Regions from separate parts of the Allobosea sp. TAB14 genome, predicted to be linked through region 1. Evidence: riboswitches for the same ligand, from Rfam matches in the RefSeq annotation. Region 1 holds a riboswitch; each other region holds the start of a gene.
The links. A riboswitch is a leader RNA that binds a small molecule or an ion and turns the genes downstream of it on or off. The one in region 1 is predicted to bind cobalamin.

Region 1 (4,960 bases):
CAGAGGAAGGCCGTCGCCATCGAGCGCGAAGAAAGCTGGGAGAGGAAAAGGCGCAAGATCGGTCGCGTCGCGCCGGCCCTCATCCGCCTGCCGGCACCTTCTCCCCTGAGCGGAGAAGGATGCGGTGATATCCGTCTCGTCCTTCTCCGCTCGGGGGAGAAGGTGGCCCGGCGAAGCCGGGCCGGATGAGGGTTGAACCTCTGTCACATATGCGGAAATCCGCGCCAGCATCCGCCGCATGTTCTCGGCGCCGCCGCCCGCCTGGAAATAGGCCAGCAGTTCCGCCGCAAGCTCCGCCGGCACCGTCGCATGTTCGCCGAGACTCGGATCGTCGCGCTCGTCGCCGGGCAGGATCGCGAGCGGAATGCCCCGTTCGCGGCAGGCGATGCCGAACTGCTCGATGCCGTAGCGCCAGTAGTCGAGGCCGCCGAGGCAGCGCAGCAGCACGAAGCGACACTGCTGCGCCGTCTTCTCGATCAGGAAGTCCACCGAAAGCGGATGCTTCAAGCGCCGAAGCGGCGCGAGGCGCACCAACAGGCTGCTGCCACCCGCCGCCGCCGCCAGCGCCGAGAGGTCGCTGTCGGTGAAGGACAGGACGAGCACATCTCCCGGCGGCAGGGCGAGATCGACGGCGTCTTCGCCGTCGTCGAGCCGGATCTCGCTGGTCGGGAGAAGATGCATCGGCCGATGTTACGCCCCCGCGAGAGCCGCTTCCACGGCCTTGAGATCGAAGCCCTTGAGCCCGATCACGGTGAGGCGGCCGTCGCGCGCTTCGCTCGCGCCCCACGGACGGTCGAAGTGATGGCCGACGCGCCGGCCGACGCCCTGCACGACGAGCCGCATCGGCTTGCCCGGCACGGCGGTGAAGCCCTTCAGCCGCAGCACGCCTTCCGCTTCCGCAGCCCTGGCGACGCGCGCCGTCAGTTCCTCCGGCGAAAGCCCTGCCGGCAGCGGCACGGCGACCGAGTCGAAATCGTCATGGTCGTGATCGTGCTCGCCCTCGCCATGATGCGAGGGGCGGGCGGCAAGGTCGCTCTCGGCGGCGGCACCGAGGCCGACGATCAGCGCCGGCTCGACCTTGCCATGGGAGGTCTCGACGATCTTGATTGCCTTGGGCAGATGCTCGGCGATCTCGGCCTTGACCCGCGCGCGACCGGCCTCGTCGACGAGGTCGCTCTTGTTGAGCAGGATGAGATCCGCGCAGAGGATCTGGTCCTCGAACACCTCTTCCAGCGGGTTGTCGTGATCGACCGAGGCGTCGGCGGCCTTCTGCGCCGCGAGCGCCTCCGGATCATCGGCGAACTGGCCCTCGGCCACCGCCGGCCCGTCGACCACGGCGATGACGCCGTCGACCGTGACGCGCGAGCGGATCGCTGGCCAGTTGAAGGCGGTGACCAGCGGCTTCGGCAAGGCGAGGCCCGAGGTCTCGATCAGGATGTGCTCGGGCGGGTTAGGCCGATTCAGCAGCTTCTCCAGCGCCGGCACGAAATCGTCGGCGACGGTGCAGCAGATGCAGCCATTCGGCAATTCGACCACGTCCTCGTCGCTGCAGCCGGCGATGCCGCAGCCCTTGAGGAATTCGCCGTCGAAGCCGAGATCGCCGAATTCGTTGACGAGCACGGCGAGCTTCTTGCCCTGCGCGTTTTCGAGGAGGTGGCGCACCAGCGTCGTCTTACCGGCGCCGAGGAAGCCGGTGATGATCGTGCAGGGCGTTTTGCCGAGATTGGTGGTCTGCGGAGCGTTCATGATGTCATCCTTGCTGGCGAGCCGGCAGAGGCGGCACGCGCGCGACCACGCCCTTGCGGAAGGACTGCGGCCGTTCTTTCCAGGGAACGATGCCGTTGGCGCTGGCGGCATAGGCCTCCGCCGCGCCGACGATCTCGTCGAGATGGGTGTCGGTGTCGAGATCGCCGATCAGATAGGTCCATTTCCCGTCGGCGCTGAGCGCGATGGTGCAGGGCCGCTTGCAGACGGCGAGGCATTCGACGGGCAGCACGGGGATCGTGCTGCCCTTGGCTGCGAGTTGCGCGGCGAGGCGCTCAGCCAGCGCCAGCCCCGGCTGGTCGTAACCATCGGGGAGGTCGGCGCGGGCCCGGCGGCAGGCCGTGCAGACATGGATGGTGAGGTCGCCCTCGGACATCTGGTTTGCCTTTCGCGCGGCGCCCGAAGGCGCCGCTATCCTCAGGCCGCAGCCGCGCGGCGGCTCATCCAGGGCCAGAGCGTCCCGACCGTGAAGGCGGTGACCAGCCAGAGCGCGGCCTGGATGCCGAGCGACAACGAGGTGAAATGCGCCGCGAGCTCGGCCGGCACCTTGCTCTCCGGCGTCGGCGCATGCGGAGCCCCGACGAGATGCGGCAGCAGGATCACGACGACGGCCAGGAGCTTGAGCCAGGGCGCCTCGTAGCGCAGGAACAGGAAGAGCCCGATCGCGGTGGCGATGGTGGTCGCGAGCCACCAGAGCTGGCGCGCCTGCAGGGCGGCCGAGGCGGCTCCCGGCAGTTCCGGCGCGAGCCCCATTCCCGGCGCGAGGCCGAAGGCAAGGAAGCCGCAGGCGCCCCAGATCAGCGCGCGGCGCTGGTCGATGCTGTCGCCCGCCGCGAGCATGCCGGCCAGCAGCAGCGCCGCGAAGCCGATCGCGGTGCCGATGGTGGCGACGCTGGTGAAGAGCATGCGCTGGGCACCGTCTTGCGGCTTCCATTCGTCATGCTCCGCCCCTTCGGCGTGATCGGCGCCGCCATGGGCGAGGATGATGCGGGCTTCGCCCTGCGCGAAGGCGAGATGCGCTCCCGCTCCGTCGCGCATGGCGTTTTCATAGGTTTCCGCCTTGAGGATCAGCGGGGTGGTGGTGACATGCTGCAGGGCGGCGACGATCAAGCCAGCCAGGAGCCCGGCCAGGATGCTGACCGTGAGAACACGCGTGACCATGATGGCTTTCCCTCAGTGGCAGGGAAAGGCGAGGCCGTGGCGGGTGTCGTGCGCGGCGTTGTGGACATTCGTCGAGGCCGCGAAGCCGGTCGTATAGACCAATGCGATTCCGACGATGAGGGCGGCGGCGACTGCCTTCACCCGCTCCGAGACGCTGATCTGTGAGGTGGAAACCGAAACGGTATTCATGACTGTTCTCCGTAGCCGCCCCGCCGGCAGCCGGTTGGATCGTTGCGGGTCGACGGCAGGTCTCCTGGCTCGCGGATTTGGCGCCCTTGTGCCGCCTTCCCGGAGCGTGCGCTCCAGTGGCCGATGGCGAAGGACATCCGCTTACAGTTGCGGGGGCAGCCGCGGTCTCGCACCGCGTTCCCTTTTCACCTCCTCGCGGAGGCACCGTCAGCGACGATCATTAGCCTTCGCGGTGACGCTGTGCAATGCAAAGGACGTGTCATCCGCGAGCCCTCATCCTGAGCAGCGCCGCAGGCGCGTCTCGAAGGATGCTCCAGATGGTTCCGGAGCTTTCTGGAACATCCTTCGAGACGCCGCTCACGCGGCTCCTCAGGATGAGGGCTCGTGAAACCAGCGGCCGATGCGATGCAGAAAGAAATCCCCCATCTCACCCTCGTCCTTGGCGGCGCCCGTTCCGGCAAGAGCCGCCATGCCGAGGCGCTGATCGAGGCGTTGCCCGCGCCCTGGAGCTATATCGCCACGGCCCAGGCCTATGACGACGAGATGCGCGATCGGATCGCCGAGCATCGCGCCCGCCGGCCCGCGGGCTGGCAGACGGTCGATGCACCGCTCGATCTGGCCGTGGCCATCGCCGCCCAGCCGGCAGGCCGTCCGATCCTGGTCGATTGCCTGACGCTGTGGCCCCCGGCAAGGGCAAGTCCACGGCGGCCTTCGGCCTGATCCTGCGGGCGCTCGGCCATGGCTGGCGCATCGGCGTGGTGCAGTTCATCAAGGGCGCCTGGTCGACCGGCGAGCGCCGGGCGCTCGAAGCTTTCGGCGATCAGGTGAGCTGGCACAGCATGGGCGAAGGCTTCACCTGGGAGACGCAGGACAAGGCCCGCGACATCGCCGCCGCCGAGCGCGCCTTCGCCAAGGCCAGGGAGTTGATGGCCGATCCCGCGATCAGATTGCTGGTGCTCGACGAGCTCAACATCGCCCTGCGTTATGACTATCTGCCGCTCGCCGAGGTGGTCGAGGTGCTCCGCGCCCGCCGCCCCGACCTGCACATCGTCGTCACCGGCCGCAACGCCAAGCCTGAACTGATCGAGGCCGCCGATCTCGTCACCGAGATGACGCTGGTGAAGCATCATTTCGCCGTCGGCGTAAAAGCGCAGGAAGGGATCGAGTTCTAAGGTTGCCTCGCAGGTTGGCACGGGAAGCCGGAAGCGTCGTCTTTCTGGGACGTGACTTCGGAGGTCCCGGTCGAGGCGCGAGGATCCCTCTCCTGGAAGGAGAGGGCAGGGCGAGGTGTGGGCGGTCGGACCAGTTCCGTGAGGGCACCCGGCGGGTCGGGTTCAAGCCGACGTTTTCGCTCGGAACACCTCACCCCTACTCCTCTCCTGGAAAGGAGAGGAGTTCCCGAGCCTCTTGACGAGGGCGGCATTCGCTCTCAAATTGAATCTGAATTCAAATTCAATTCGGAGCCCGCATGGCCGACGGAACGCCAAAGCAACCGCGCAAGGCCGGAAAGCGGGAGGCGATCCTCTCTGCCGCGCGCGGGATCGTCTCCGAAGTCGGCTTCCACGAGACCTCGATCGCCGCGGTGGCTTCCGCCAGCGGCGTCTCGACCGGCAGCGTCTATTCCTATTTCTCCTCCAAGGCCGAGCTGATGGCCGAGATCGTCGCTATCGTCTCGACGCGCGAGCTCGCCGTGCTGCGCGAGATCGCCGCGAGCGATGCTCCCGTCACCGAGCGCCTGACCGCCGCGGTCGAGGCTTTCGCCCGGCGCGCCTTCGCCAATCGCCGCCTCGCCTGGTCGATGATTGCCGAGCCCGCCGACCCGGCGGTCGACGCGACACGGCTCGAC
Region 2 (3,747 bases), on a different contig from region 1:
ACGCCGATCGGCAGGATCTGCTGCGGGATCAGCACGCGCGACAGGATGTCGGCGAGGATCATGAAGATCGCACCGATGACGAGGCAGGCGGGCAAAAGCCGGGCATGGCCGGAACCGACGAGGAAACGGGCGGCATGGGGAATGATCAGCCCGACGAAGCCCACCGTTCCGACGATCGAGACCATCACGGCGGTCATCACCGCGGTCGTGGCGAAGAGCACGATTTTCACCCGCGTGACCGCGACGCCGAGCGAGGCGGCCGCGTCGACGCCGAAAGCGAAGGCGTCGAGCGCCTTGGCGTGCAGCATGCAGATGCCGAAACCGATGAAGGCGACCGGCGCCGCAATCCAGAGGTCGGGCCAGCGGACGCCGCCGAAATTCCCAAGGAGCCAGAACATCACGCCCCGCACCTGCTCGGCGCTGGCGAGCGTCGTCACGATCGTCGCGGTCGCCGCGTTGAAGAGCTGCGAGGTGGCGACACCGGCGAGGATGACGCGATCGCTCGCCCCGCCCGCTCCGGTCGCCAGGAGCGCGACCACCGCCAGCGCGGCGCAGGAGCCGATGAAGGCGCCGGCCGAGACCGTCAGCGCCGTGCCGCCGATGCTGACGCCGAGGATCAGCACCGCGACGGCGCCGGTCGAGGCTCCCGCCGAGATGCCGAGAACGTAAGGCTCCGCCAGGGGATTGCGCAGCAGCGCCTGCAGGATTGCGCCTGAGAGAGCGAGCGCGCCGCCGCACAACCCCGCCATCAGCGCCCGGCTGAGGCGATAGTCGAAGATSACGCCCTGCTGGATCGCGCTGACAGGCCAATCGAGGTCGAACAGCCCGTTGCCGAGCGCCTTCAACGCCGTCTCCAACGGGATGCGCATCTCGCCGATCGTCACCGCCAGCGCCACCGCGAAGGTGAGCGCCAGCAGCGAAACCAGCGCGACGGCGATCCGCGCCGGCCAGTTCGGGCCGTGGGCTGCGTGGCTCAAGGAGTCAGACCGAAGCCGGCGATCGCCTTGGCGAGCGTCTCGATGCCGTCCACCGTATCGAGCCCGGCGCGGGTCGCTCCGACATCCATGATGACGATGCGATTGTTCTTCACCGCGTCGAGCTTGCTGGCGACGGGGTCGGTTTTCAGGAAATCGAGCTTCTTCTCGATATCATCGGCCGGAAAGCGGCGGCGATCCATCTTCACCGTGACGATGACCGCGGGATTGGCGGCGGCGATGCTCTCCCAGCCGACCAGCGGCCATTCCTCATTGGTCGTGATGATGTTGCGCGCCCCGAGTTTCGACAGGATGTAGGCGGGCACGCCGTTCCTGCCGGCCATGAAGCCGTCGCCCTTGATGTCCTTGCTGGAGAACCAGACGACGACCGGCACGTCCTTGACCTTTGCATCCGCCACGGCCTGGACCGCCTTCTCCTCGCGCGCCTTGAGCTCGGCGACGAGCGTCTCGGCGCGGTCGGGCACGTCGAAGATCTGCCCGAATTCGCGGATGTTGCGATAGACCAGCTCCATCGTGAACATCTGGGTGCGCACGCCGTCGCCGCCGCCGGAATTGTCCTTGCCGACGCAATCGGTCGGCGAGACATAGGTGGGCACCTTGACCTTGGCGAACTGATCGCGCTTGCCGACGATGCCGTTGGGKCCGAYATGCCATTCGAACATYGCRGTSACGAGGTCSGGYTCCTGSGCGASRACSGCCTCGRARCTCGGRTCGTTGTCGGCRAGSCGCTTCACCTTGGCRTTGACCGCCTCATAGGGCTTGGCGATGGGCGAGAACCAGACGGCGGTGCCGACGACGCGGTCGCCGAGGCCGAGCGCATAGAGGATCTCGGTCTGCGTCTGGCCGATCGAGACGATGCGCCTGGGCGCGGCATTGAAGGTGATCGTCTCGCGGCAGTTCTCCAGCGTCAGCGGATACTGGGTCGGCGCTGCGACGGCCGCGCCCGCGGCCAGGCTGCCGAGGAATGCCAGGACGGGCCATTGAAGCAGGCGGACGAGAGGGCGCGCAATCGGCACAGAGGAAGCCTTATATGAAACATTGTTACATTTCTGATAGGGCGAGCGGCGCGCAGCCGTCAAGCTCCCCGCGACAGCGCGGCCTGCGGTCTTCATGAACATGGACTTCATCGCTCCCCGAGATGACGGATGCGGGAGCTGCGCAGGATGCGGACGGATGACGGCCGCGCGGCCATCACCGACACACACCTCCGGAACACCCCGTCCGAAAGACGTCTTCGACGACCGGGGCAGGTCTCCTGGCTCGCGGGTCGACGCCGGTTCCGCCCGGCCTTCCCGGCGCGGCACGCGCCAGTGGACGATGGACGGAGAGCTCGCCGCTTACAGTTGCGGGGGCAGCCTCGGCTTTGGCGCAACGCGCCTCACCGAATTCCCTCTTAGCTCCAGGCTGAATCTGGAGAACCTCGATCACGCCCAACCTATAAGGTCGTGCCGCACCGTCAAGCTCGGTTCGGGACCATCATGATCGACGTCGGTATGCCGCCGGYACTGTCGAGCTGGGGCCCAGGCGCGGCGGCTTCGCAGACCGGTGTGATGTCCGGGCTTTCTCCGCTCGACGCAGCGTCACTGGCCATGTTGCTGCCCGGGTTTCTGGCCCGCCCTGCCAGGAGATCGGTTCACTGCGGGCGTGATCTTCCGGCAGCCAAGATCTCGCTTGCGGCGATTTCTGCCACGCGGCATCCCGTCTTGATCCTTACGTAAGGGAATGTTTCYGAAGCGAGGCCGAGCTGCCATCAGGCGGGAGCTTCCGAAAAGCGAGGCTCATTTCGCTTGTCGCGGAGCGGAACGGGGGTAGCTCCGATTCTCCTCAAATATGATAAGTAACTGATATAAATTAGATTTTTATTTGATCTCTGTCGCCGCGCCGGCGTCGTGAACGCATCGCGTGTCGCCTCAAGGAGCTACTCCCTTTGCGCCGACGGGAACCCCTTTGCTCGCTTCACGGTGCAGTGCACCAAGCGTAAGCTGAATAGTACTGTGGGTTGAGTGAGGGTATAGCCGTGTTGCCGAATGCACAGCTCTCCGCGATAGAATTGCAGGATGCCGCGCAAAGGATCAAGCTCCTGCGTCGGGCTGCGACCGAACATGCTGTGGAAATCGGCCGCGAGCTCCTTCGCGTCAAGGAGCGGCTGCCCCACGGGGTCTTCGTCAAATGGGTCGAAAAGGCGTGCGAGTTCAAGATCAGGACCGCGCAGGACCTGATGAAGCTGGCGCGCGGCGCCGATTCCGATGCGAATGCGAAGCTCGTCGCGCTGATGGTTCCATCGACGCTTCGTGTCTATCTCGCCAAGACGACCCCGCCGGCGGTTCGCACCACCATCCTGCAGCGACTCGAGAATGGTGAGCGCGTGTCCCGCAGCGAGCTGCATTCGCAGGTCGTGGATACGCGCAAGACCAGGATGGAGGCGGTGCAGCGTCCGGCGCAGGAAGGATTCTCCTCGTCGTTTCTTCCCGCGCGCGAGCTTAACGGGCCCGCCGAAGGGAGGCGAAACGACCCGGGCGCGGACCGGGCCCGCAGGGTGGCTGAGCTGATTTTGCGGCGGCTCAGCCCGGAGGATTACGGGCTCATCATGGAGGAGATGAGCTGGGAGGTCTGGAACAGAGCCTTTGTCTGGATGAGAGCGGCGCGTGTTGTGGACGCCGAGCATCTGGAATTGGCTTTGCCCAGTACAGCGACGAATCAATCGTGCGAATTCGTTCCTGCAAAGCTGCAGTGAAAAATATCGAAGTTTTAT
Region 3 (5,975 bases), on a different contig from region 1:
GACCGGCGTCGTTGCGACTCTGCTGGATGGTTTCGGCCTGGCGACCCTGATCGCTGAACCGGGTGCGGCGACGTCCCTGTCGCGGGCCGTCGAAGGCCGGCTCGGCATCGCGCTGCCGGAGATGCCGAGGATCGTATCGGGCGGGGCCCATGACGCGATCTGGGCGGGGCCGGACCAATGGCTGCTGCGCGCGGCTTCGCGCGACGGCTTCCAGCCATTGCTCGATGAATTCGCGACCCATGCCGCTGTCAGCGATCAGAGCGATGCGCGCGCCGCCTTCCGGCTTCAGGGCCCCGGGACCCGCGATCTGCTGGCGAAGGGCGTGATGCTCGACCTGCATCCTTCGGCCTTCGGCGTCGGCGAGACCGCCGTGACGAGCGTGGCCTATCTCGGCGTGCAGCTATGGCGCCTCGCCGACGGGCCGGACGGAGCCGTCTTCGAGATCATGGTCGCACGCAGCATGGCGGGAAGCTTCTGGTCCTGGTTCGCCGCAGCGGCAGCCGAGTTCGGCTGCCGGGTTGCTGACCAAGACTGACGGCAACGCCTCGCGCACCATCCTTCGGCTGGAGATCAGGAAGAAGCGGTTCTCCGCCGAACAACGGTCTTGGCGGGCTTTGCTCGCGTCTTGGCTGGCGGCACCGCCGCGGCGGCCTCGGCGTCGGCGGCTTCCTTGGCGAGCCGCAAGGCCCGCAGTTTTGCGGTGCGTTCGCGGACGGCGATCTGCTCCACCCGCAACGCTTCCAGGGCCGTTTCGGCCTCGGCGCGGCGTTGCGCTGCGAGCGTCGCTCTGCTCTSGGCCCGCAATTGCGCCTCTTCCGGCGGAATTCTGTTGCTCGACATCGGCAAACTCCTTCTCGAACGCAGGACGCCAGGGCGTCAGCGGCGTTTTCCGGCAGCACGCTCCTGCATGGATCGAACGGCTTCGGGCAGAACCTTGCGTGGGGCTCGGCTTCGATCCTCGCCGGCTCGGCCTGGCGAGCAGGCCCGGCGATCGGCGAAATCCTGCGGATTGAAGCCCAAGCCCAAATCCTGGCCTATCGTGCCTGCGCGGGTGCCTGGCCGGGCCGTGCCGGCCYTTCCACACGCTTCGGCATCGGCAGCAATCCTTCGCGCTGAGCCTGCTTGCGTGCTGCCTTGCGGGCGCGGCGGATGGCTTCGGCCTTCTCGCGGGTTCGCCGCTCGGACGGCTTCTCGTAGGCGCGACGCGCCTTCATCTCGCGAAACACGCCTTCACGCTGCATCTTCTTCTTGAGGACGCGAAGCGCCTGGTCGACGTTGTTGTCGCGAACGAGAACCTGCATTCGAATTTCCCTTCTGATGCAAACAAAAAGGGCCGGGTTGATCCCGACCCCTCCGTGGCTATCCGCCGCTCAATCGAACGGGCGCCGGTACATCCGCGGTCGCCGCTGATCTCGATTGACGCGCCGGATGGCGTCTGGCCTCACTCGGCCTGCAGGTTGTCCGCAGACACCTTGCCGGAGCGCTTGTCCTGCACCAGCTCATAGGAGACCTTCTGGCCTTCCTTCAGCGTGCGCAGACCGGCACGCTCCACGGCGCTGATATGGACGAAGGCGTCCTGGCCGCCGTCTTCCGGCTGGATGAAACCAAAACCCTTGTCGGTGTTGAACCACTTAACTGTGCCACTGGCCATGCTGACCTCCTGTAAAGGCTATTGTTCATGCGCCGCGGGTGCAGCGCATTTTTCGATTTGAGCAGGAAGTTCGTCAGCAGTGCGCGATGAAAGCGCGGGGCCAATTCGTTCGGCCTAGATCGATGTTTCTATCATGGTACTTATAAGACACATTGTCAAATGGAAGGTTTTATCTCGCAATATTTTCGGAAAATCAGCCGGGCGCCAAATCGACCGACAGCAACCGTGTGACCCGGCCTGAGACGCGCCATCGCGATATGCTGGGGCGGCTCGGCAGCCATCGCAGACAGCTCGTGGCGGTCGCGAATTGCGCGAAGCTCGGGAACGGGGCGTGCGTCGATCATGGCGGGCGGCGAAGGGGCGCTAGCGCTTGAGGCGCGAAGCATCGCTCGACGCGGTTTCTCCGAAGCGAAGGCAGAGCCGGCGTCATTGCCGAACAGTACGAACAGGGTAGGCCGGAGGCCGCGCGGCGATCCCCGATCTTCACAGGCGCCGGACGGCGGCATCACGACCTGTTGACAGGCGATGCCCTTTAGCTACTAGATCTGGTGGTCGATGGTCTCTCGAATCGCAAGATCGAGAGCTAAGAGGGAAGCCGGTGAGAGACCGGCGCTGTCCCCGCAACTGTAAGCGGCGAGTTCACGTCCAGGATTAAGTCACTGAGGCTGCAAGGCCTTGGGAAGACGGGACGAGAGCGCTGACCCGTGAGCCAGGAGACCTGCCGCGACCTCGTATACGTCCTCGGGCGGGGTGTCCCGGTGGTGCGCTTGGCAGGTCGCGGCCTTGTGGTGCCGCGCGCCTTCTCGACGCAACCGCTCTGGCCTTTGCCCCCAACATTTGGGGTTGATGCCGATGTCTCTTTCCATTGAAGCCGAGCGGCCTGCCGCCGCTCCGTCAGCCGCAGAGCCGACACTGTCGAAGCTCGCTGCGAGCGAGCCCGGCTACCAGATCATTCGCCGCAACGGCGCGGTGACGCCGTTCGATCCCTCGAAGATCACCGTGGCGTTGACTAAGGCGTTCCTCGCCGTCGAAGGATCGAACGCCGCCGCTTCGCGCCGCATCCATGAAGCGGTCGCGGAGATGACAGAGCAGGTCGTCGCGGGGCTGACCCGCCGGGCCGCGACCGGCCGCACTTTCCATATCGAGGATGTGCAGGACCAGGTCGAGCTCGCCCTGATGCGCGGCGAACACCACAAGGTCGCCCGCGCCTATGTGCTCTATCGCGAGGAGCGGGCGCGCGAGCGGGCGAGGGCGGTTGCCGAGACGAAGCCTGTCGCCTCCGCAGCTCCCTTGCTGCACATGAAGCTCGCCGACGGGACGCTTATCCCGCTCGACGCCGGCCGCCTCGACAAGGTGGTTCGCGAGGCTTGTGCCGATCTCGACGGCGTCTCGGCCGAGCCGGTCCTCACCGAGGCGCGCCGCAACCTCTATGACGGCATCTTGCTCGACGAATTGGCGCTGGCGCCGATCCTTGCCGCCCGCACGCTGATCGAGAGCGAGCCGAACTATGCGAAGGTCTCCGCGCGCCTGCTGCTGGACAAGCTCCGTCGCGAGGCGCTGAGCTTCGTCCATGGCCGCGCCGAGCAGGCGACACAGGAAGAGATGTCAGTGCTTTATGCCGACTACTTCCATGCTTACCTCAAGACCGGCATCGAAAACGAGCTGATCGACCCCGAGCTCGGCCGTTTCGACATCGCCCGCATCGCCGCGGCCCTGAAGCCCGAGCGCGATCTCCAGTTCGACTATCTCGGCTTCCAGACGCTTTACGACCGCTATTTCCTGCATGTCCGGGGCAACCGCTTCGAGCTGCCGCAAGCCTTCTTCATGCGTGTCGCSATGGGTRTSGCSATCCGCGAGATCGARCGCGAGGSCKGGGCGATCGKKTTCTACGARCTGCTCTCKTCCTTCGATTTCATGGCCTCGACGCCGACCCTGTTCAACTCGGGCACGCTGCGCCCGCAGCTTTCCTCCTGCTTCCTGACCACGGTCGCGGACGATCTCGATGGCATCTTCAAGGCGGTGAAGGACAATGCGCTGCTCGCCAAGTACTCGGGCGGCCTCGGCAATGACTGGACGCCGGTGCGCGGTCTCGGCGCCCATATCAAGGGCACCAATGGCGAGAGCCAGGGCGTCGTGCCGTTCCTGAAGGTCGCCAACGATACGGCGATCGCCGTCAACCAGGGCGGCAAGCGCAAGGGGGCGGTCTGCGCCTATCTCGAGACCTGGCATGTCGACATCGAGGAGTTCCTCGATCTCCGGAAGAACACCGGCGACGACCGCCGCCGCACCCATGACATGAACACGGCGAACTGGATTCCCGACCTGTTCATGCAGCGCGTCGAGGCCGGCGCCGACTGGACGCTGTTCTCGCCCGATGAGGTGCCGGACCTGCACGACCTCTATGGCAAGCCGTTCAAGGCGGCCTACGAGGCTTATGAGGCGAAGGCAGCCGCTGGCCAGATCAAGGTCTTCAAACGGGTGAAGGCGCTCGACCTCTGGCGGCGCATGCTGACCATGCTGTTCGAAACCGGCCATCCCTGGATGACCTTCAAGGACGCCTGCAATCTGCGCTCGCCGCAGCAGCATGCCGGCGTGGTGCATTCCTCGAATCTCTGCACCGAGATCACGCTCAACACCTCGGCCGACGAGGTGGCGGTTTGCAATCTCGGTTCGGTCAACCTCGCCGCGCATGTGACGCCCGATGGGCTCGATCAGGCCCGCCTTGCCCGCACCGTGAAGACCGCGATGCGGATGCTCGACAACGTCGTCGACATCAATTTCTACACGATCCCGGAAGCGCGCCGCTCGAACCTGCGCCATCGCCCGGTGGGCTTGGGGTTGATGGGTTTCCAGGACGCGCTCCAGACACTGCGTCTGCCGGCGGCCTCGGAAGGCGCCGTCGCCTTCGCCGATACGTCGATGGAAGTGATCAGCTTCCATGCGATCCAGGCCTCGGTCGATCTCGCCGCCGAGCGCGGGCGCTATCCGAGCTTCGAGGGGTCGCTCTGGTCGAAGGGTATCCTGCCGATCGACTCGCTCGACATCCTCTCGGACGCTCGCGACGGCGATGCCGAGCTGGATCGTTCGTCCACGCTCGACTGGGAGGGCCTGCGCGAGCGGGTGAAGACCACCGGCATGCGCAACTCCAATACGATGGCGATCGCGCCGACCGCGACGATCTCCAACATCGTCGGTGTTTCGCAGTCGATCGAGCCGTCCTACAGCCAGCTCTACGTCAAGGCGAACATGTCGGGCGACTTCACGGTGGTGAATGCCGGGCTCGTCCACGACCTGAAGGCGAGGGGGCTTTGGGACGAGGTGATGGTCTCCGACCTCAAATACTATGACGGCAAGGTCAGCGGGATCGACCGCGTCCCGGCCGATCTCAAGGCGCTTTATGCCACCTCCTTCGAGATCCCGACGGAATGGCTGATCAAGGCCGCCGCCCGCCGGCAGAAATGGATCGACCAGGGCCAGTCGCTGAACCTCTACATGGCGCAGCCCTCGGGCCGGAAGCTCGACGAGGCGTATCGTCTGGCGTGGCGGCTGGGCCTGAAGACGACCTATTACCTCCGGGCGCTGTCGGCGACCCATGTCGAGAAATCGACACTCAAGGGCACGGACGGCAAGCTCAATGCGGTCTCGGCCACCGTGCCGGTCGCAGCCAAGGCCGCCGCGCCGATCATCGTCGACATACCCTTGGAGAACGGCATGACCGTCCCCAACGCCTGCTCGATCGACGATCCGACCTGCGAAGCCTGCCAGTAACCCGCCGTCATTCCACCTCTCGCGTCATTCTCGGGCGAAGCGAAGCGCAGACCCGAGAATCTCCGGCAGGACAAGGCGTTGGAGCCTCCTTCGGCACGAGATGCTCGGGTCAAGCCCCTGCCGCTCAAGTACAAATGGGCCTGGGAAAAGTACCTCTCCGGCTGCAACAACCACTGGATGCCGACCGAGGTCTCGATGCAGGCCGACATCGCCCTGTGGAAGTCGAAGGACGGCCTCAGCGAGGACGAGCGGCGCATGCTCAAGCGCAATCTCGGCTTCTTCGCGGCCTCCGAGAGCCTCGTCGCCAACAACATCGTGCTGGCGATCTACCGGCACCTGACCAACCCGGAATGCCGGCAGTACCTGCTGCGGCAGGCCTTCGAGGAGGCGATCCACACCCATACATTCCAGTACATCGTCGAGAGCCTCGGGCTCGACGATGGCGAGCTCTTCAACATGTATCGCGAGGTGCCCTCGATCACCGACAAGGCGGCCTGGGCGCTGAAGCACACGCAGAGCATCGAGGACCCGGACTTCAAAACCGGAACGCCGGAAA

Region 2: linked by a shared signal. The riboswitch ahead of AB4Y99_RS07965 (ABC transporter substrate-binding protein) and the one ahead of AB4Y99_RS22565 (CbtB domain-containing protein) in region 1 are both predicted to bind cobalamin.
Region 3: linked by a shared signal. The riboswitch ahead of AB4Y99_RS14320 (ribonucleoside-diphosphate reductase subunit alpha) and the one ahead of AB4Y99_RS22565 (CbtB domain-containing protein) in region 1 are both predicted to bind cobalamin.

The regions. Positions count from the first base shown of each region.
Region 1 covers NZ_JBFRDQ010000188.1:4,635-9,594, forward strand. The annotation lists gene cobN (cobaltochelatase subunit CobN) at 1-681, opposite strand, end outside; gene cobW (cobalamin biosynthesis protein CobW) at 691-1,746, opposite strand; gene AB4Y99_RS22555 (DUF1636 family protein) at 1,751-2,140, opposite strand; gene AB4Y99_RS22560 (CbtA family protein) at 2,182-2,925, opposite strand; gene AB4Y99_RS22565 (CbtB domain-containing protein) at 2,938-3,114, opposite strand; cobalamin riboswitch at 3,152-3,337, opposite strand; partial or broken gene AB4Y99_RS22570 (bifunctional adenosylcobinamide kinase/adenosylcobinamide-phosphate guanylyltransferase) at 3,520-3,795, shown strand; gene cobO (cob(I)yrinic acid a,c-diamide adenosyltransferase) at 3,780-4,286, shown strand; gene AB4Y99_RS22580 (TetR/AcrR family transcriptional regulator) at 4,583-4,960, shown strand, end outside.
Region 2 covers NZ_JBFRDQ010000038.1:7,655-11,401, reverse strand. The annotation lists gene AB4Y99_RS07970 (FecCD family ABC transporter permease) at 1-977, opposite strand, end outside; gene AB4Y99_RS07965 (ABC transporter substrate-binding protein) at 974-2,011, opposite strand; cobalamin riboswitch at 2,224-2,433, opposite strand; gene AB4Y99_RS07960 (DUF3102 domain-containing protein) at 3,013-3,729, shown strand.
Region 3 covers NZ_JBFRDQ010000083.1:33,222-39,196, forward strand. The annotation lists gene AB4Y99_RS14300 (sarcosine oxidase subunit gamma) at 1-535, shown strand, start outside; gene AB4Y99_RS14305 (hypothetical protein) at 571-846, opposite strand; gene rpsU (30S ribosomal protein S21) at 1,035-1,301, opposite strand; gene AB4Y99_RS14315 (cold-shock protein) at 1,442-1,651, opposite strand; cobalamin riboswitch at 2,190-2,391, shown strand; gene AB4Y99_RS14320 (ribonucleoside-diphosphate reductase subunit alpha) at 2,504-5,419, shown strand; gene AB4Y99_RS14325 (ribonucleotide-diphosphate reductase subunit beta) at 5,498-5,975, shown strand, end outside.